2 linked regions of the Variovorax paradoxus genome follow. The protein of the gene in region 1 interacts with the protein of each later gene in a pairwise test. Links are inferred from orthologs where the notes say so. Each region holds a gene or a part of one and is shown in the gene's direction. Other genes may lie near its edges. The genes, in order: hflK and ftsH.

Region 1 (10,688 bases):
GGCGCGTTTTGAGGTGACATCTTGAACGACTGCACTCCTCAACCCATTGAATCGGCGGCGCCAAAGGCGCGCCGCTCGCGCCAGGCGCAAGTGGTCTGGGGCGCGCGCACCGTCACGGTGGGCGGCGACGCGCCCGTGCGGGTGCAGTCCATGACCAACACCGACACGGTCGACGCCATCGGCACGGCCATCCAGGTGAAGGAGCTCGCCACCGCGGGTTCGGAGATGGTGCGCATCACGGTCAACACGCCGGAGGCGGCGGCCCAGGTGCCCTACATCCGCGAGCAGCTCGACCGCATGGGCGTCGATGTGCCGCTGATCGGCGACTTTCATTACAACGGGCATCGCCTGTTGACCGACTATCCGGCGTGCGCCGAGGCGCTGAGCAAGTACCGCATCAATCCCGGCAACGTGGGCAAGGGCGACAAGCGCGACCGCCAGTTTGGCCAGATGATCGATGCGGCCATGCGGTGGAACAAGCCCGTGCGCATCGGCGTGAACTGGGGCAGCCTCGACCAGGAGTTGCTCGCCAGCCTCATGGACATCAACAGCCAGCGTGCCGACCCCTGGGACGCCAAGCAGGTGATGTACGAGGCGCTGATCACCTCGGCCATCGAATCCGCCAAGCTGGCCGAGTCGATGGGCATGGCCGGCAACCAGGTCATCCTTTCGTGCAAGGTGAGCGGCGTGCAAGACCTGATCTCGGTCTACCGCGAACTTGCCCGACGCTGCGAATACCCGCTGCACCTTGGCCTTACCGAAGCCGGCATGGGCACCAAGGGCACCGTGGCTTCGGCGACGGCGCTTTCGATCCTGTTGCAAGAGGGCATCGGCGACACGATTCGCGTGTCGCTCACGCCGCAGCCAGGCGAGTCGCGCACGCAAGAGGTGCTGATCGCCAACGAAATCCTGCAGGCGCTGGGATTGCGGGTGTTCGTGCCGAGCGTGACGGCCTGCCCGGGCTGCGGCCGCACCACGAGCACCACCTTCCAGGAACTCGCCAAGCAGATCGACGACTACCTGCGCATGCAGATGCCGGTGTGGCGCAAGAAATATCCAGGCGTCGAAACCATGAAGGTGGCCGTCATGGGCTGCATCGTCAACGGCCCCGGCGAAAGCAAGCATGCCGACATCGGCATCAGCCTGCCCGGCACCGGCGAAGCACCCGCCGCACCCGTCTTCATCGACGGCGAAAAGGCCCTGACGCTGCGCGGCGACAATATCGCCAACGAGTTCCATCAGCTCGTCGAAAACTACATCGAAAAGCGCTTTGGCGGCAAACACGCTGCCCTGGCCTGATACCTCCGCAGACTCATGGCTGAAAAACTGAATGCCGTCAAAGGCATGAACGACATATTGCCGCCCGAATCGGCGCGCTGGGAGTGGCTGGAGGCCACCGTGCGCGACCTGATGGGGCGCTTTGCATACCGCAACGTGCGCACTCCGATCCTGGAGCACACGGCGCTGTTCGTGCGCGGGATCGGAGAGGTCACCGACATTGTCGAAAAGGAGATGTACTCCTTCCAGGACCGCTCCGACAAGTACGGGGACAACGACCACCTGACATTGCGGCCCGAGAACACGGCCGGCCTGGTGCGCGCGGTCATCGAGCACAACATGCTGTACGACGGTGGCAAGCGTCTCTGGTACACGGGGCCGATGTTCCGGCGCGAGAAGCCGCAGCGCGGCCGCTTCCGCCAGTTTCACCAGATCGGTGCCGAGGCGCTCGGCTTTGCCGGTCCGGACGTCGATGCCGAATTGATCCTGCTGGCCAACGCGCTGTGGAAGGCCATCGGCCTGACCGACGTTCGCCTGGAGCTCAACAGCCTGGGCCAGCCCGCCGAGCGCGCGCTTCATCGGGCCGAGCTCATTGCCCATTTCGAGAAACATGCCGACAAGCTCGACGAGGACGGCAAGCGCCGCCTGCACAGCAATCCGCTTCGCATTCTTGACACCAAGAATCCGGCGATGAAGGAAGTGGTCGAATCGGCGCCGAAGCTGATCGACTTCCTGGGTGCTGAATCGCTAGCCCACTTCAACGGTCTCAAGGCCATCCTCGATGCGAATGGCGTGGCATACACGATCAATCCGCGGCTGGTGCGCGGCCTTGATTACTACAACCTGAGCGTGTTCGAGTTCGTGACCGATCGCCTCGGTTCGCAGGGCACGGTGTGCGCCGGTGGCCGCTATGACGACCTGATCGCGCAGATCGGCGGCAAACCGGCCCCGGCGGTGGGCTGGGCCATGGGCGTCGAGCGCGTGCTCGACCTGATGAAAGAGCAGGGCGCGGCCATTGAGGCGCCCGTGCCTGATGTCTATGCCGTGGTGCCTGATGCCGCGGCCATGCCGGTGGTGCTGCGCACGCTGCAGCAGTTGCGAGATGCCGGCGTGCGCGTGCAGATGCATGCGGCCACGGTCGACGGCATGGGAAGCTTCAAGTCTCAGTTCAAGAAAGCCGACGCCAGCGGCGCCACCTACGCGCTGATTTTCGGCGCCGATGAACTTGCGCGCGGCGAAGTGACTCTCAAGTCGTTGCGCGACGGAAGCGGTGCGCAGAGCGCCCGCAGTCTTGCCGAGGTGGCCACCTGGGCCGCCACCCTACAATCGCCGGCTCCCAACACCTGATACGCATGGCAACCCATCTCGATCTCGACGAACAGGAACAGCTCGACCAGCTCAAGCATTTCTGGAACACCTACGGCACCCTGATCACCTGGGTGGTATTGCTCGTGGCCGGGGCTTTCGTGGCCTGGAACGGCTGGCAGTATTTCCAGCGCAGCAAGGCGGCGCAAGCCGCCGCGCTCTACGACGAGGTCGAACGCAGTGCGCAGTCCGGCGACGTCGAACGCATCCAGCGCGTGCTGGGCGACATGAAAGAGCGTTTTGCCAAGACCGCCTACGCGCAGCAAGCCGGCCTTCTCGCGGCCAAGGCGCTGTACGAGAAGGGCAATGTGGATGGTTCGCGCGCGGCCCTCGGCTGGGTTGCCGAAAGTGCCGTCGATCCGGGCTACAAGGCGGTGGCCAAGCTCCGGCTGGCGGCCGAACTGCTCGACAGCAAGTCGTACGACGATGCGCTCAAGCAACTCTCGGGCGACGTGCCCAAGGAGTTCGAGCCGCTCGTAGCCGATCGCAAGGGCGACATCTACATGGCCCAAGGCAAGCGCAACGAGGCGCAGGCCGAATACCGCAAGGCCTGGACCGGTCTTGGCCCGACGTCCGACTACCGGCGCCTGGTCGAATTCAAGCTCAATGCCTCCGGCGTCGATCCGAAAAGCCTGGCACCTGTGATCACGGTCACGCCGGCAGCCCCCCAAAAATCCTGATCGCCATATGAATTCCAAGCGTTTCATGCCTGAGTCGTCTGTCCTGCGCGCGGGTTCGGCCATTGTCCTGGTCGCCATGCTGGCCGCCTGCTCTGGCACCAGCAAGCCCAAGCCGGCCGAACTGCCCGCCAACCCCGCCCTGTTCGGCGTGCGCCAAGCCTGGAGCGTGCGCATCCCGGCGGTGAGCTTTCCGCTCGCAGCCGATGTCAGCGGCGACATCGTGACCGTGGCGGGTGCCGACGGCACCGTGGTCGCCATCGATGCCCGTGCCGGCCGCGAGACCTGGCGCGGCAACGTGGGCGCCAAGCTGGCGGCCGGCGTCGGCAGCGACGGTTCGCTGGCTGCGGTTGTCACCGCCGACAACGAGCTGGTGGCCATCGAGGGCGGCAAGGTGCTCTGGAAGCAGCGCCTTTCCGCCCAGGCCTTTACCGCACCGCTGGTGGCCGGCCGGCGTGTTTTCGTGCAAACCGCCGACCGCAGCATCAGCGCCTGGGACGGCCAAAGCGGCCGTCGCCTTTGGCTGCAGCAGCGCACCGCCGAAAACCTCGTGCTGAGGAAGTCGGGCGTGCTGATTGCGGTGGGCGACACCCTGGTTTCTGGCATTGGCGGGCGCCTGGTCGGCATGAATCCCGGCAACGGCACCTCGCGCTGGGAGGCTCCAATTGCCGCACCGCGCGGCACCAACGACGTGGAGCGCCTGGTCGACCTGACTGGCAGCGTAAGCCGCGTCGGCGACACCGTCTGCGCCCGGGCCTACTACGCCAACGTTGGCTGCGTCGACACCGTTCGCGGCCAGTTGCTCTGGACCAAGCCGGCATCCGGCGCCGAAGGCGTGAGCGGTGACGAAAGCTTTGTGTACGGCACCGAATCGGACGGCAGCGTCACAGCCTGGCGCCGCGCCGACGGCGAGCGCGCGTGGCAGTCGACCCGCTTCAAGAACCGCGTTCTCACCGGCCCGTTGGCCGTCGGGCGTTCGCTGGTCATCGGCGAAAACACCGGGACGCTGCACTTTGTATCGCGTGAAGACGGCGCGCTGCTCAATCGCGTCACGCCCGACGGCTCTGCCATCGGCGTTACCCCGGTCATGGCCGGCAATACGGTTGTGGTCGTGACGGCCAACGGCGGTGTGTTTGGCTATCGCCCTGAATAACTTTCTCGAAGGCCCGCCCATGAAAACCGCGCCAATGAAAGGCCGGCCATGAAGCCGGTCGTGGCCCTGGTCGGGCGTCCCAACGTCGGCAAGTCGACCCTTTTCAACCGCCTCACGCAGACGCGCGACGCCATCGTTGCCGACTTTGCAGGGCTCACGCGCGACCGCCACTACGGCAACGGCCGCCTGGGCAAGCACGAGTTCATCGTGATCGACACCGGCGGCTTCGAGCCCGATGCCGGCAGCGGCATCTACAAGGAAATGGCCAAGCAGACGCGGCAGGCCGTGGCCGAGGCCGACGTGGTGATCTTCGTGGTCGACGCGCGCGAAGGCCTTTCAGCGCAAGACCACGACATTGCCAACGAGCTGCGCAGGCTGGGCAAGCCATGCGTGCTGGCCGCCAACAAGGCCGAAGGTATGCATGACGGCACCAAGCTCGTCGACTTTTATGAGCTGGGCTTTGGCGACGTGCACGGCGTTTCCGCGGCGCACGGGCAGGGCATGCGCGACCTGGTCGAACTGGCACTCGCGCCGCTGAATCTTCCGGATCCGAACGACGAAACCGACGAAGACGACGTCAACAAGCCGATCAAGCTGGCGGTGGCCGGACGGCCGAACGTGGGCAAATCCACGCTCATCAATACCTGGCTCGGCGAAGAGCGGCTGGTGGCGTTCGACATGCCGGGTACCACCCGCGACGCCATCTCGGTGCCGTTCGAGCGCAACGGCCAGCGATTCGAACTGATCGACACGGCCGGCCTGCGCCGCAAGGGCAAGGTGTTCGAGGCGATCGAGAAGTTCTCGGTGGTGAAGACGCTGCAGGCCATCGAGTCGGCGAACGTCGTGCTGCTGCTGCTCGATGCCACGCAGGGCGTGACCGACCAGGACGCGCACATTGCCGGCTACATCCTCGAAAGCGGGCGGGCGGTGGTGATTGCCATCAACAAGTGGGACGCGGTCGACAGCTATCAGCGCGAGCAGATCCAGCGCCAGATCGAAACCCGCCTGCCGTTCCTCAAGTTCGCATCGCTGCATTTCATCTCGGCCATCAAGCGCCAGGGCCTCGGCCCGGTGTGGCAAGCCATTGCGCAGGCCCACAAATCGGCCACCCGCAAGATGTCGACGCCTGTGCTGACCCGATTGCTGCTGGAGGCGGTGCAGTTCCAGTCGCCCAAGCGCGCGGGCATGTTCCGCCCCAAGCTTCGCTATGCGCACCAGGGCGGCATGAATCCGCCGGTGATCATCATCCACGGCAATTCGCTGGAGCACGTCACCGAGGCGTACAAGCGCTTTCTCGAAGGCCGCTTCCGCAAGGAATTCGACCTGGTGGGTACGCCCTTGCGCATCCAGTTCAAGAGCTCGCAGAATCCTTTTGCCGACAAGGACGACTGAGCAGGCTTGGCTACCGATGGCAGCCAATGAGCCGAGGCTGCGGCGGAAGTTCCGCCTTTTGAGAGACGTTATTTTTCAAAGGCTTTTGACCCCGCCTGCTGCGGCGCAGAAACCCTGTGTTAAGGTCATCTCTCCAACAACTACTCTTGAACACGGAGAATATCGTGAGCAATAAAGGGCAACTTCTACAAGACCCGTTTCTGAACACCCTGCGTCGCGAGCATGTGCCGGTTTCCATTTATCTGGTGAACGGTATCAAGCTGCAGGGCCAGATCGAGTCTTTCGACCAGTACGTCGTGTTGCTTCGCAACACGGTGACACAAATGGTCTACAAGCACGCCATTTCCACTATCGTGCCGGGTCGTGCCGTCAACTTCTCGGCTGCCGAGAACGACGACGCCGCAGCCTGATCGCGCGGAGCGCGGCGGTAACCACCGCCGCGCTTTTTCCATATTTGATCCCGCTTGTCTGAACTGAACTCCCGCCAGGAAGGCGCCGCCGTTCTCGTCGGCGTCGATTTCGGGCTGCCCCATTTCGACAGCGAACTCGAGGAACTCGGCCTGCTTGCGCAGACCGCAGGCCTCGCGCCTGTCGCCCGGCTCATCTGCAAACGCAAGGCGCCCGACGCGGCGCTTTTCGTCGGAAGCGGCAAAGCCGATGAAATCAAGGAACTGGCTGCGATGCACCAGGCCAGCGAGGTCATCTTCGACCAATCGCTGAGCCCTGCGCAGCAGCGCAATCTCGAGCGCCAGCTCGACGTGGCGGTGTACGACCGCACTTTCCTCATCCTCGAAATCTTCGCGCAGCGCGCCCGCTCCCATGAAGGCAAGCTGCAGGTAGAGCTGGCGCGGCTGCAGTACCTCAGCACGCGCCTGGTCCGCCGTTGGTCCCACCTAGAGCGCCAGACCGGCGGCGCAGGTGTGCGGGGCGGCCCGGGCGAAAAGCAGATCGAACTCGACCGCCGGATGATCAGCGAATCGATCAAGCGCACGCGCGATCGGCTGGCCAAGGTGCAGAAGCAGCGCGGAACACAGCGCCGCCAGCGCGAGCGCCGGGAAACCTTCAACATCTCGCTCGTCGGCTACACCAACGCGGGCAAGTCTTCGCTCTTCAACGCGCTGGTGAAGGCCCGCGCCTATGCGGCCGACCAGCTTTTTGCAACGCTCGACACCACCACGCGCAACCTGTACCTTGGCGACGCCCGCCGGCAGGTCTCCATTTCAGACACCGTCGGCTTCATCCGCGACCTGCCGCACGGCCTGGTCGACGCGTTCAAGGCCACCCTGCAAGAGGCCGTCGATGCCGACTTGCTCCTGCACGTGGTGGATGCTTCCAACCCGCATTTCCCCGAGCAGATGGCCGAAGTGCAATCGGTTCTGCGCGACATCGGCGCAGACACTGTTCCGCAGCTTCTGGTGTTCAACAAGCTCGATGCCCTTGAAACTGCACAGCATCCGCTGCATCTGCAAGACGAGATGGAAATCGACGGCGTGCAGGTTCCGCGTATCTTCCTGAGCGCGCGAAGCGGCGAGGGCGTGCCCCTGCTGCGAGCCGAACTGGCCCGCCGGTCGGGTTCCGTGGGCGATACGATGACCCCAGAGGCCGACACTGAATTGCACGATACCGCCAATTGATTGGGCACAATCCCGCCACTGACAAGAGAACGAAGCGAATGAATGCAAAGCCAGCGTGGAGAGGGTTTCTGGGCATGTTCAACCTGAACGATGGCCGGTGGGGTCGTGGCGATGAGCCCGCATCCAACGGCGACCGCCCGACCGGCAACCGACCTCCCGACGCAGACCCACCGGGCGCCCCGACGCCCCCGCCCTCGGGCAACAACAACCAGAACAACGGCAACCGCCCTCGCGGGCAGGGTCCCAACCAGGGGCCGCCGGATCTCGACGAACTCTGGCGCGATCTCAATCGCAAGCTCGGCGGCTTCTTCGGCGGCAAGGGTGGCGGCAACCGCCCCAGCGGCAACGATGGCGGCGGCAACGGCTACAGGCCCGACATGAAAAACGCCGGCTTCGGGCTTGGGCTCGTGGCCATCGTGGCTGTTCTCATCTGGCTGGGTACCGGTTTCTTCATCGTGAACGAAGGCCAGCAGGCCGTGGTGACCCAGTTCGGCCGCTACAAGGCAACCGTGGGCGCAGGTTTCAACTGGCGCCTGCCGTATCCCATCCAGCGCCATGAAGTGGTCGTGGTCACGCAGATCCGTTCCACCGACGTGGGCCGGGACGCCATCGTGCGCACAACCGGCCTGCGCGAATCGGCCATGCTGACCGAAGACGAGAACATCGTCGAGATCAAGTTTGCCGTGCAATACCGCCTGAGCGATGCGCGCGCCTACCTGTACGAAAGCAAGTCGCCCACCGAAACCGTGGTGCAGGTGGCCGAAACCGCCGTGCGCGAGGTGGTGGGCAAGATGAAGATGGATGCGGCACTTGCCGAAGAGCGCGACCAGATTGCGCCTCGCGTGCGTACGCTGATGCAGACCATCCTCGACCGCTACAAGGTCGGCGTCGAAGTCGTCAACATCAACTTGCAGCAGGGCGGCGTGCGCCCGCCCGAACAGGTGCAAGCCGCGTTCGACGACGTGCTCAAGGCCGGGCAGGAGCGCGAGCGCGCCAAGAACGAAGCGCAGGCCTACGCCAATGACGTGGTGCCGCGGGCAACGGGTACCGCATCGCGCCTGAAGGAAGAGTCCGAGGCCTACAAGGCGCGCATCGTTGCGCAGGCGCAGGGCGATGCGGGCCGCTTCGCCGCCGTGCTGGCCGAGTACCAGAAGGCGCCGCAGGTCACCCGCGACCGCATGTACACCGACGCCATGCAGCAGATCTACGCCAGCACCACCAAGGTGCTGGTCGACACCAAGCAAGGCTCCAACCTGCTGTACCTGCCGCTCGACAAGCTCATGCAGGCGAGCGGCAACAACCAGGCAACGCCCGTCGATGCAGCCAGCCCCAGCGTGGCCGGCACGGCGCCCGCCCAGTCCTCGGTGATTCCCGTGGCCCCCGCCGCCGGCGACAACCGCGCCCGCGACGGCCGTTCGCGCGACCGCGACGTGCGTTGAAAAGGCTAAGAAGAACATGAACAGAATCGGATTCATCGCCTCGTCGATCCTCGTGCTGCTGGTGCTGCTGAGCTCGACCCTCTTCGTGGTCGACCAGCGCCAGTTCGGCGTGGTGTATGCCCTGGGGCAGATCAAGCAGGTCATTACGGAGCCGGGCCTGCATTTCAAGCTGCCGCCGCCGCTGCAGAACGTCTCGTACATCGACAAGCGCCTGCTCACGCTGTCCAGCCTCGACACCGAGCCCATGCTCACGGCCGAGAAGCAGCGCGTGGTGATCGACTGGTATGTGCGCTGGCGCATCACCGATCCGCAGGCCTACATCCGCAACGTCGGCCTCGACGAGAGCGCGGGCGCCACGCAGCTCAACCGCGTGGTTCGCAACGCCTTCCAGGAAAACATCAACAAGCGCACCGTGCGCGACCTGATCTCCGTGCGCCGCGAAGCCCTCATGGCCGACGTGCAGCGCGAAGTGCTGGCCGTGGTGAAGGGCGCCAAGCCTTGGGGCGTGGACGTGATCGACGTGCGCATCACGCGTGTCGACTATGTGGAAGCGATCACCGAATCGGTCTACCGCCGCATGGAAGCGGAGCGCAAGCGCGTTGCCAACGAGCTGCGCTCGACCGGCTATGCCGAAGGCGAAAAGATCCGCGCCGACGCCGACCGCCAGCGCGAAGTGATCGTGGCCAACGCATACCGCGACGCGCAGAAGATCAAGGGCGAGGGCGATGCCCAGGCCGCCGCTGCCTACAGCGAGGCCTTTGGCCGCGACGCGCAGTTTGCGCAGTTCTATCGCAGCCTCGAGGCCTACAAGCAGAGCTTCAACAAGAAGAGCGACGTGATGGTGCTCGATCCGTCGTCCGACTTCTTCCGCGCCATGCAGAGCGCCGGCACGCCAGCAGGCAACGCGCCGCGCCGCTGATCCCGCGGCTGGCTTCGTCGTCGTGAGCGCCGAGATATTCTGGAGCGCGCTGGCGCTCGTCCTGGTGATCGAGGGCATCCTGCCTTTCGTATCGCCGGGCGGCTGGCGGCGCGGCTTCGGCCAGCTCATGCAGCTGCGCGACGGCCAGCTTCGTTTCTTCGGACTTTGCAGCATCTTGCTGGGTTTGCTCCTCCTTTGGGTTTTGGGGTAGCTCGGTCCCGGTAGAATCCCGGTTTAACCACGCCCCCGATCCCCATGTCCGCCTGGGTCCTCCCGGATCACATTGCCGATGTGCTGCCTTCCGAGGCGCGCCACATCGAAGAACTTCGACGCCAGCTGCTCGATACCGCCCGTGGCTATGGCTACGAGCTGGTAATGCCGCCGCTGCTCGAGCACCTCGAGTCGTTGCTGTCGGGCACCGGCGAGGCGCTCGACCTTCAAACCTTCAAGCTCGTCGACCAGCTCTCGGGCCGCAGCATGGGCCTGCGCGCCGACACCACCCCCCAGGTGGCGCGCATCGACGCCCATCTGCTGAACCGCGAGGGCGTGGCGCGCCTGTGCTACTGCGGGCCGGTGCTCCACACCCGCCCTGACCGGCCCCATGCCACGCGCGAGCCGCTGCAGTTCGGCGCTGAAATCTATGGCCACGCCGGGCTCGAAGCCGACACTGAAATCCTGCTGCTGGCGCTCGACTGCCTCCAGGCCGCGGGCATCGGCCAGGGCCTGATCGTCGACCTGGCGGACGCGCGCATCATTCGGGCGCTGTTTGCCGGCGTGCCGGTCGATGCTTCTGTGCTGGCCCGCGTGCACGCGGCACTCGTCGCCAAGGAC
Region 2 (10,816 bases), 670 kb from region 1 along the record:
AATCGTGCACGAGCAGCGCGACCTCGAGCGCTACATGCGCGAAGCGGTCAAGGTGAGCAACGACTCGCCGGTGCTGCTCGACCGCTTCCTGAACGATGCCGTCGAGTGCGACGTCGACTGCCTGCGCGATGCCGAGGGCCAGACCCTGATCGGCGGCGTGATGGAGCACATCGAGCAAGCCGGCGTGCACTCGGGCGACTCCGCCTGCTCGCTGCCGCCCTACAGCCTGAGCGCCGAAACCATTGCAGAGCTGAAGCGCCAGAGCGCCGCCATGGCCGCCGCACTCAACGTGGTGGGCCTGATGAACGTGCAGTTCGCCATCCAGCAGAAGGACGGCAAGGACGTCATCTACGTGCTCGAAGTGAACCCGCGCGCTTCGCGCACCGTGCCTTACGTGAGCAAGGCCACGGGCATCCAGCTCGCCAAGGTGGCGGCACGCTGCATGGCCGGCCAGTCGCTCAAATCGCAGGGTGTGACCAAGGAAGTGACGCCGCCTTACTTCAGCGTGAAGGAGGCCGTGTTCCCGTTCGTCAAGTTCCCGGGCGTGGACACGATCCTCGGCCCCGAGATGAAGTCGACCGGTGAAGTCATGGGCGTGGGCAAGACCTTCGGCGAAGCATTCGTCAAGTCGCAACTGGGCGCGGGCACGCACCTGCCGAAGTCGGGCAAGGTCTTCATCTCGGTGAAGAACAACGACAAGGCGCGCGCGGTGGAAGTGGCGCGCGGCCTGGTCAAGCTGGGCTTCGAGATCATCGCCACCAAGGGCACGGCCGCCGCCATCAGCGCGGCGGGCATCGAATGCGCAACGGTGAACAAGGTGACCGAAGGCCGCCCGCACATCGTGGACATGATCAAGAACAACGAGATCGCCCTGGTCATCAACACGGTGGAAGAGCGCCGCAACGCGATCAACGACTCGCGCCAGATCCGCACCTCGGCGCTGCTCGCGCGCGTGACCACCTTCACCACCATCTTTGGTGCCGAAGCCGCGGTCGAAGGCATGGGCTTCATGGACGAGCTGGGCGTGATCTCGGTGCAGGAGATGCACGCGCAGCTGGCAGCCGCCTGAGCGTGGCCATGGAAACGCAGCTCGTCGAACTCGGCCTCGCAGACTGGAATGCGGCCACGCCCAACGAGGCGTGGATCGCCGAACTGGAAGCGGGCAAGGTGCTGTACTTTCCGCGCCTGGGCTTCGAGCTGCTGGCCGAAGAGCGTAGCCTGCTCACGCCGAGCCTGCTGTCGCCGGACGTGCGCAACATCAGCCTCGACGCCAGCGGCAAGCTCAAGGGCGCCGCCGGCGACGAGGAGGTGCAGCGCAAGGCAGCGGCAATGGTGGGGCGGTTCCGCGCGCAGGCACAGCAGCTCATCCACGGCCTGCTGCCGCACTACACGCAGGCCCTGCGGCTCGCGCCAACCAGCTACCGCCCGGCGCAGGTCGAGACGCGCGTGCAGTCGTGGCGCGCCGACGACCGCCGCCTGCATGTGGATGCGTTTCCTTCGCGGCCCAACTATGGCGAGCGCATTCTTCGGGTGTTCACCAACGTGAACCCCGAAGGCGCGCCGCGCGTGTGGCGCGTGGGCGAACCTTTCGAGGACATCGCCAAGCGTTTTTTGCCGCGCGCCAAGCCCTATGTGCGCTGGCAGGCCAAGCTGCTGCAGGCGTTGCACGTGACCAAGTCTTTCCGCAGCGAATACGACCACCTGATGCTGCAACTGCACGACGGCATGAAGTCGGACATGGCCTACCAGGAAAATTCGCCGCAGGAGAAGGCCGAATTTCCGCCGGGCTCGGTGTGGGTGTGCTTTTCCGACCAGACCTCGCATGCCGTCATGGCGGGCCAGTACATGCTCGAGCAGACCCTTCATCTGCCCGCAGCTAAGCAATACAATCCCGATTCGAGCCCGCTCGCCATCCTGAGCCGGCTGACCGGACGCACACTCGTCTGATCCCTTCCCCCAATCGACCGCCGAACGGCAGCGTTCGGCGGTTTCGCTTTATGGAGAACCAAACATGGCCACCATCCCAATTACCAAGCGCGGTGCCGAAAAGCTGCGCGCCGAGCTGCATCAGCTCAAGACCGTGGACCGCCCCTGGGTCATCAACGCAATTTCCGAGGCCCGCGCGCAGGGCGACCTGAGCGAAAACGCCGAGTACGAAGTCGCCAAGGACCGCCAGGGCTTCATCGAAGGCCGTATCCAGGAAGTCGAAGGCAAGCTGTCGGCGGCGCAGATCATCGATCCGGCCGAACTCGATGCCGGCGGCAAGGTGGTGTTCGGCTCCACGGTGGAACTCGAGGAAGAAGAAACCGGCGAAGCGGTCAAGTACCAGATCGTCGGTGAAGACGAAGCCGACCTGAAGCTCGGACTCATCAATATCTCCAGCCCGATTGCGCGTGCGCTCATCGGCAAGGAAGAAGGCGACGTCGCCGAGGTGCAGGCCCCGGGCGGCCTCAAGCGCTACGAGATCGTGGCGGTTCGCTATATCTGACCACCTGATTCACGCCCGATGAAAGACCGCCTCGCGCTGTTGCTCGCCGCCTTCTGGTGGGGCAGCCTCACGACGATCGGCTTTCTGGTCGTGCCGATGCTTTTCGCGCGGCTCGGCAACCCCGCCGTGGCGGGCAATTTTGCAGGTCAGCTGTTCGAAGCGCAGAGCTGGATCGCCATTGGCTGCGGCCTGCTGCTGCTGGTTCACTTCAGGACGAAGATGGACGACCGCATCGACAACGCGTCGATGACCGCCATCTTCCTGATACTGGGTGCTTTGCTGCTGGCGCTGCTCCAGCAATATGCCGTGGCGCCCCGGATTCTTGCGCGCGACAACCTGAAACTCTGGCATGCCGTGGGAAGCGGCATGTACCTGGTTCAGTGGCTGTGCGCCGGTGCGCTGCTGTGGCGCATGGGCGCTGCCAAAGCGCCCGCGGCAAGCTGAGGACCGGCGGCGGGGGCGCTGCCGCTCGGCGCCCTTGTCCGCTCAGCTCATTCTTTCCAGAACTTCGCGACCCAGTTCGCCCGCCGGATGTAGCGGAAAGCGCGGTTGCGCCGGCCCGCCAGCGCGTCGGGCGGATTGCATTCGCCGTGGAACACCATGATGCGCGCGCCTTCGGGCACGAAGGGCTCTTCCCAGTAGTTGGCCGGCCAGGCGGGAATGCCGTGGTACTTGAAGCTCGGGCACCAGGCGGTCGGCCAATAGCCCAGCTTGCCCTGCTTGTGCATCATGGCGGACAGGTAGGTCTGTTCGTTGCGGTACTCGGCCTGTACCTTGTCCATGTTGTCGCGAAAGTACGCCAGCACGTCGGCATGGGCACCCAGTTCAAAGCGGTAGACCGACGAATTGCCGGTGATCCGCTGGCGACGCCAGGGACGTGCGTAGTCATGAATGATCAGGAACTCGCCCGGGTGCTCGAAGAATGCATCGAGGCTGCCGACGATCACCACGTCGACATCGAGGAAGAGGGCGGTGCCGCGCAGGCCGTGCAGGTCTTTTTCGAAGGTGGTGAGCTTTTTCCACGCGCCGTCGCGCTGGCCGGGCGCCAGCTGCAGGTTGAGCGGAGGAATCGGCAGGCAGGTCACTTCGGGACGAATGCCGGTGCCGTCGTCCGTCAGGCACACGAACTTGAAGTCGCCGCTCAGATTGCGGCGCACCATCGCGTAGAGGCGGTTGACGTATTCGGGGCCGTATTTCGTGCCCCACTTCATGCAGAGGATATGGCGCTGGGCGCCTTGCGCTGGCGCCAAGTTCAGTCTGCCTGGTTGCGTTTCTTGGCCGAGAGCGGCCTTTTGGCCTTGGCGCGCTTGATGGTGCCGCCAGGGGTGAGGCGCTGGTTGCCCAGCACCCGCAACGTCTTGATCTCGGGGCGCTGGCCGCCGCGCTTGCTGTACTTGAGCACCTTGATGTCGCGCGGGCCGGGCATGCGGTCTTCGTCGACCACGCGCTCCTTCTCGGGCTTGGGGCGCCACAGCACCAGCAGCTTGCCGATGTGCTGGATAGGCGCAGCGCCGAGTTCGTCGGCCAGTTCCTGCAGCATGGCGTCGCGCGCCAGGCGGTCGTCTGAGAAGACGCGGATCTTGATCAGGCCGTGGGCCTTGAGCGCCGCGTCGGCTTCTTTTTTAACGGCAGGGGTCAGCCCGTCTCCACCGACCATGACGATCGGATCCAGGTGGTGAGCGTCGGCGCGGTGCACCTTGCGCTCGGCAGGGGTAAGTTGAATGGCGGGCATCCCCGTATTATCGAGGGTAGAAAGCAACCTCTCGACCCGCCAGGCCGCTTCCAGGGCGAATACCGCAGCGCGAAGCACGAGAGGCCACCCATGAGCACCAAGGCAAAGAGCAAAAAAGTCAACAAGGCGTGGCTACACGACCACATCAACGATCCGTACGTGAAGCTGGCCACGCGGGAGGGGTATCGCGCACGTGCCGCCTACAAGCTCAAGGAAATCGACGAGTCGCTGGGCCTGGTCAAGCCGGGCCAGCTCGTGGTCGACCTGGGTTCCACACCCGGCGCCTGGAGCCAGTACCTTCGGCGGCGCATGTCGCCCGATGGCGCGGCTGCAGGGGGGTTGAACGGCACCATCATCGCTCTGGACATCCTGCCAATGGAGCCTATCGAGGGCGTGACCTTCCTGCAGGGCGATTTTCGTGAGCCAGAACTGCTGGAGCAGGTGCTGGGCGTGCTGGCGGGCCGGAAGGCAGACCTGGTGGTTTCCGACATGGCCCCCAACCTTTCGGGCATCCACTCGGCCGACGCAGCTCGTGTGGCGCACCTGATCGAGCTGGCCATCGACTTTGCACAGCATCACCTGAAACCTGAAGGGGCATTGGTCGCCAAGCTTTTCCACGGCAGCGGCTACGACGAACTCGTGAAGCTGTTCAAGGCGAACTTTCGCACCGTCAAGCCCTTCAAACCGAAGGCTTCGCGCGACAAGTCGTCCGAAACCTTCTTGGTGGGAATGGGGCTGAAGGCCCAGGAAACGCTTTGATACCTTGACGTGCCCGCCCCTGAATAAGCTGCCAAGGGGTGTCGAAGGGGTGCAAACCCTTCCGAGGCTATGGCCGCATTAGGGAAATGCCCGCTTTTCGTAGCTTGAAAAGCCTAAAATGGGGCGCAATTGCGTATCCACAGCGCGTTCTTTTCATAATCTTGTCACGCGCTTTCGACTGGAGCTTCGTTTGAACAATCAGTGGTTTTCCAAAGTTGCCGTATGGCTCGTCATTGCCATGGTGTTGTTCACTGTGTTCAAGCAGTTTGACACCCGCGGCGGCGTTGGCTCGGGAACAGTAAGTTATTCGGAGTTCCTTGATCAGGTCCGAAACAATCAGATCAAGAGCGCCGTCATCCCCGAAGGCGCGGGCGGCGGGGAAATCATCGCCGTCACCAACGACGATCGCAAGATCCGCACGACCGCCACGGTGCTCGACCGGGGCCTGGTCGGCGACCTGATCGATCACAACGTCAAGTTCGACGTCAAGCCGCGTGAAGAGGGCTCGCTCCTCATGACGCTCCTGGTGAGCTGGGGCCCCATGCTGCTCCTGATCGGCGTCTGGATCTACTTCATGCGCCAGATGCAGGGCGGCGGCAAAGGCGGAGCATTCAGCTTCGGCAAGAGCAAGGCCCGCATGATGGACGAGAACAACAACACGGTCACCTTCGCCGACGTCGCAGGCTGCGACGAGGCCAAGGAAGAAGTCCGTGAGGTGGTCGACTTCCTGAAAGACCCGCAGCGCTTCCAGAAGCTCGGCGGCCGCATTCCGCGCGGCCTGCTGCTGGTTGGCCCTCCGGGTACCGGCAAGACCTTGCTCGCCAAGTCGATCGCTGGGGAAGCCAAGGTTCCGTTCTTCTCGATCTCGGGCTCCGACTTCGTTGAAATGTTCGTCGGCGTGGGCGCGGCCCGCGTGCGCGACATGTTCGAAAACGCCAAGAAGAACGCCCCTTGCATCATCTTCATCGACGAAATCGATGCGGTGGGCCGCCAGCGTGGTGCCGGCCTGGGCGGCGGCAACGACGAGCGCGAACAAACCCTGAACCAGATGCTGGTCGAGATGGATGGTTTCGAAACCAATCTCGGCGTGATCGTGGTGGCTGCAACCAACCGCCCCGACATTCTCGACGCCGCGCTGCTGCGCCCGGGCCGTTTCGACCGCCAGGTGTATGTCACGCTGCCCGACGTCAAGGGGCGCGAGCAGATCCTCGCCGTTCACATGCGCAAGGTGCCGCTCGGCCAGGACGTCAATCCGAACGTCATCGCCCGTGGAACGCCCGGCATGTCCGGCGCCGACCTGGCCAACCTTTGCAACGAAGCCGCCCTCATGGCTGCGCGCCGCAATGCGCGCGTGGTCGAGATGCAGGACTTCGAAAAAGCCAAGGACAAGATCTTCATGGGCCCGGAGCGCCGCTCGGCGGTCATGGACCCCGAAGAGTTGCGAAACACTGCCTACCACGAAGCCGGCCACGCCCTCATCGGCAAGCTCCTGCCCAAATCCGACCCCGTTCACAAGGTAACCATTGTTCCGCGCGGCCGCGCATTGGGCGTGACCTTCACGCTGCCCGAGAAAGACCGCTACGGCTACGACAAGGAATGGGCGCTCAACAAGATCTCGATGTTGTTCGGCGGCCGGATTGCCGAAGAAGTCTTCATGAACCAGCGCACCACCGGCGCCTCGGACGACTTCAACAAGGCAACCCAGCTGGCACGTGACATGGTCACCCGCTACGGCATGACCGATGCACTGGGCCCGATGGTCTATGCGGAAAACGAAGGCGAAGTCTTCCTGGGCCGTTCCGTCACCAAGACGACCACCATGAGCGAGCAGACGATGCAAAAGGTGGACGAGGAAGTCCGCCGCATCATCGACGAGCAGTACGCCCTGGCCCGCCGCCTCATCGAGGACAACAGCGACAAGATGCACGCCATGGCCAAGGCGCTGCTCGAGTGGGAAACCATCGACAGCGAACAGCTCGACGACATCATGGCCGGCCGCGCACCGCGCCCCCCCAAGGACTGGACGCCCCGCATCCCGCCTTCGGGCAGCGGCGGCAGCGGCGGTACGCCGGCAGTGAAACCGGATCCGGCACCGACTGCTGCCTGAAGTGCATCATCCGGTGTCACACAACAACGGGGCCATTGGCCCCGTTTTCGATAGTGAAGGTGCCGCATGGCGATGGCCCCGTTGATCTGGCAGACCGCACGTTTCGCGATCGATCTCGCGCGGCCGCGCGTGATGGGCATCGTCAACGTCACTCCCGATTCTTTTTCCGACGGCGGGGCGCATGCCTCCACCGCCGCGGCCCTGCAGCATTGCGAGCGGTTGCTGAAGGAAGGCGCCGACATTCTCGACATCGGCGGCGAATCGACCCGGCCCGGTAGCCCGGCCGTGCCGCTCGATGCCGAACTGGCGCGCGTGCTGCCGGTGGTCCGCGAGGCCGTCAAGCTGAACGTGCCGCTGTCCATAGACACCTACAAGCCGGAAGTCATGCGCGCTGTGCTCGAGCTTGGCGCCGACATCATCAACGACGTCTGGGCGTTGCGGCAACCGGGCGCGCGCGAAGCCGTGGCCGCGCATCCTTCGTGCGGCATTTGCCTGATGCACATGCATCGGGATCCGCAAACCATGCAAGTCGCGCCCATGCAGGGCGACGTGGTGCCGGAAGTGCTGGCGTTCTGGGCGCAGCAGGTGGCCCAACTGCGTTTGCTCCAGATCAACCCCTCGCGAATCACCCTGGACCCGGGAATCGGTTTCGGCAAGACGGTGGCGCAAAATTTTGCGTTGCTGGCACGGCAGCGCGAGTTGCTCGAAGCCGGTTATCCGCTGCTGCTGGGCTGGTCTCGCAAGTCGTCAATCGGCACCGTCAGCGGCATTCCGGCCGCTGCCGAACGCCTAGTGCCCAGCGTCACGGCGGCAATGCTGGCGGTGGACCGCGGCGCGGCCATCGTGCGGGTGCACGACGTGCGCGACACAGTGGCGGCGCTCGCGGTCTGGCAAGCCATGAAAGCCCAAGAGCCGCAGGCGGGCGCACCGGCTTCAATCAATCAACAAAAACGACAAACCTCATGACCCGTAAATACTTTGGCACCGACGGCATCCGCGGCACGGTCGGCCAGTCTCCCATCACACCCGATTTCGTTCTGCGCCTTGCGCATGCGGTGGGCCGCGTGCTCAAAAAGAGCGAGTCGCGCCCCACGGTGCTGATCGGCAAGGACACGCGCATTTCGGGCTACATGCTCGAATCCGCGCTGGAATCGGGCTTCAACTCCGCAGGCGTCGACGTGGTGCTGCTGGGCCCGCTGCCTACGCCAGGCGTGGCTTACCTTACCCGCGCGCAGCGCGCGAGCCTGGGCGTGGTGATCAGCGCGAGCCACAACGCCTACCCGGACAACGGCATCAAGTTTTTCAACGCCCACGGCAGCAAGCTCGACGACGAATGGGAGCTTGCGGTGGAAGCCGCACTCGAAGAGGCGCCCGTGTGGGCCACCTCGGCCGACCTCGGCAAGGCCCGCCGCCTGAACGATGCGCCTGGCCGCTACATCGAGTTCTGCAAGAGCACCTTTGCCAACGACCTGACGCTGCGCGACATGAAGCTCGTGATCGACGCCGCGCACGGCGCGGCCTACCAGGTGGCGCCGAACGTGTTCCATGAGTTGGGGGCGGAGGTCACCAGCATCGGCTGCGCGCCCGACGGGCTCAACATCAACAAGGGCTTTGGCGCGACCCATCCCGCAGCGCTGGTAGAGACTGTGACGGCACAAAAAGCCGACTACGGCATAGCGCTCGACGGCGACGCCGACCGCCTGCAATTCGTGGATGCCAGCGGACGCCTTTTCAACGGCGACGAACTGCTCTACCTCATGGTGGCCGAGCGCATTGCGCGCGGAGAAAAGCCTGCCGGCGTGGTCGGCACCCTCATGACCAACAAGGCTGTCGAGATAGCGCTGCGCGACCAGGGCATCGAGTTCGTGCGTGCCAAGGTGGGCGACCGCTATGTGCTCGAAGAACTCGACAAGCGGGGCTGGCTGCTGGGCGGAGAGGGCTCCGGCCATCTGCTGGCGCTCGACCGACACACCACTGGCGACGGCATTGTGAGCGCGTTGCAGGTGCTGCAAGCCTGCGTGCGCAGCGGCAAGACGGTGGCACAGCTCCTGGCGGACATCACGCTGTTCCCCCAGACCCTCATCAACATTCGGCTCACGCCGGGGCAGGACTGGAAGAGCAACAAGGCACTGGCCAATGAAACGCAGCGCATCGAGGCCGAGCTCGGCGACGGCGGCCGCGTGCTGATTCGTGCCAGCGGCACTGAGCCGCTGGTGCGTGTGATGGTCGAGGCACGCGACGCCAGGCAGTCCGAGTCTTGCGCGAAGCGCCTTGCCGCGACGCTCGAGTCCGCACAGTAATGGCAATGATCGAAGTCGTCCTGGTGGACTACGGCAATGCAGCGCAATCGGCCGCGCTGGTCGATTTGCTCGACAGCTATGCGCAAGACCCCGCTGGCGGCGGCACGCCGCTCCAAGCCGAGGTGCGTGCCGGCTTGCCCGCTGCGCTGTCCGCGCGCCCGCAGGCCTTCAGCGTGCTGGCTTACGACGGCGCGCAGCCAGTGGGACTCATCAACTGCATCGAAGGTTTTTCGACCTTCGCCTGCAAGCCGCTGGTCAATGTGCACGACGTGGTCGTGCGGGCCAGCCATCGCGGCCAGCGGGTTGCGCAACGCATGTTCGAACGGGTCGAGCAAGAGGCTCGCGCGCGTGGTGCGTGCAAGCTCACGCTGGAAGTGCTTTCGGGCAATGCGCCGGCGTTGCGGAGTTACGAGCGCGAGGGGTTCGTCGGCTATCAGCTCGATCCGGCGTTCGGGCACGCGGTGTTTCTGCAGAAGAAGCTCTGAAAAAGAAAAGGCCGAGGCGAATTGATCGCCGTCGGCCCTCACCCCAACCCTCTCCCAAAGGGAGAGGGGGTAATGCAACAAATCAGAAGCGCGTGACGGGCGCTTCGGCTTCTGTTTTGCTGGGCGCGTACTTGCCCAGCTCCCACTTCGCGATTGCGTTGCGGTGCACTTCGTCGGGGCCGTCCGCAAAGCGCAGTGTGCGCGCGCCGGCGTAGGCATAGGCAAGCGGAAAGTCGTCGCACATGCCGCCGCCGCCATGCACCTGCATGGCCCAGTCGATCACCTGGCAGGCCATGCTCGGCGCCACCACCTTGATCATTGCGATTTCGTTCTTCGCAACCTTGTTCCCGGCCACGTCCATCAGCCAGGCGGCCTTGAGTGTGAGCAGGCGCGCCATGTCGATCTTGCAGCGTGCCTCGGCAATGCGCTCTTGCGTCACGGTCTGCGATGCAACGGTCTTGCCGAAAGCCACGCGCGACGAGGCACGCTTGCACATCAGCTCGAGTGCGCGCTCGGCCAGGCCGATCAGTCGCATGCAGTGGTGGATGCGTCCCGGGCCAAGGCGGCCCTGGGCAATTTCAAACCCGCGGCCTTCACCCAGCAGGATGTTGTCGACCGGTACGCGCACGTTCTCGAAGTACATCTCGACGTGCCCGTGCGGCGCATCGTCGTAGCCCATGACGTTGAGCGGGCGCACGATGCGGATGCCCTTGGCATCGGCCGGCACGATCACCATGCTCTGCTGCGAATGCCGTGGCGCATCGGGGTCGCTCTTGCCCATGGTGATGAACACGGCGCAGCGCGGGTCGGCGGCGCCTGAAATCCACCACTTGTGGCCGTTGATCACGTACTCGTCGCCCTGGCGCTCGATGCGGGTCGAGATGTTGGTCGCATCGCTGGAGGCCACGTCGGGTTCGGTCATTGCGAAGGCCGAGCGAATCTCGC

The links.
Region 2: the proteins of hflK (region 1) and ftsH interact in binary tests that used the Escherichia coli proteins (3 or more experiments, as listed by UniProt). The link is inferred for Variovorax paradoxus from one-to-one orthologs.

The regions. Positions count from the first base shown.
Region 1 is NZ_CP123990.1:1,814,703-1,825,390, forward strand. The notes cover bases 6,921-9,755. They hold hflK (FtsH protease activity modulator HflK), read left to right. Parts: upstream 6,921-7,573; coding sequence 7,574-8,938; downstream 8,939-9,755. Other genes in these bases: hflX (GTPase HflX), read left to right, coding at 6,921-7,499; hflC (protease modulator HflC), read left to right, coding at 8,955-9,755. Also shown: QHG62_RS08900 (helix-turn-helix domain-containing protein), read left to right, coding at 1-25; ispG (flavodoxin-dependent (E)-4-hydroxy-3-methylbut-2-enyl-diphosphate synthase), read left to right, coding at 22-1,299; hisS (histidine--tRNA ligase), read left to right, coding at 1,315-2,625; QHG62_RS08915 (YfgM family protein), read left to right, coding at 2,631-3,323; outer membrane protein assembly factor BamB, read left to right, coding at 3,331-4,473; ribosome biogenesis GTPase Der, read left to right, coding at 4,522-5,865; RNA chaperone Hfq, read left to right, coding at 6,030-6,275; more of hflX, read left to right, coding at 6,330-6,920; more of hflC, read left to right, coding at 9,756-9,857; QHG62_RS08950 (DUF2065 domain-containing protein), read left to right, coding at 9,880-10,068; QHG62_RS08955 (ATP phosphoribosyltransferase regulatory subunit), read left to right, coding at 10,113-10,688.
Region 2 is NZ_CP123990.1:2,483,917-2,494,732, reverse strand. What follows is about bases 4,665-7,627. They hold ftsH (ATP-dependent zinc metalloprotease FtsH), read left to right. Parts: upstream 4,665-5,169; coding sequence 5,170-7,086; downstream 7,087-7,627. Other genes in these bases: folP (dihydropteroate synthase), read left to right, coding at 7,153-7,627; QHG62_RS12115 (RlmE family RNA methyltransferase), read left to right, coding at 4,665-4,979. Also shown: carB (carbamoyl-phosphate synthase large subunit), read left to right, coding at 1-1,069; QHG62_RS12140 (Kdo hydroxylase family protein), read left to right, coding at 1,078-1,947; transcription elongation factor GreA, read left to right, coding at 2,012-2,488; QHG62_RS12130 (DUF4149 domain-containing protein), read left to right, coding at 2,507-2,932; QHG62_RS12125 (glycosyltransferase), read right to left, coding at 2,980-3,699; QHG62_RS12120 (YhbY family RNA-binding protein), read right to left, coding at 3,741-4,220; more of QHG62_RS12115, read left to right, coding at 4,311-4,664; more of folP, read left to right, coding at 7,628-8,052; glmM (phosphoglucosamine mutase), read left to right, coding at 8,049-9,386; QHG62_RS12095 (GNAT family N-acetyltransferase), read left to right, coding at 9,386-9,871; QHG62_RS12090 (acyl-CoA dehydrogenase family protein), read right to left, coding at 9,954-10,816. UniProt on the Escherichia coli protein: Acts as a processive, ATP-dependent zinc metallopeptidase for both cytoplasmic and membrane proteins. Plays a role in the quality control of integral membrane proteins.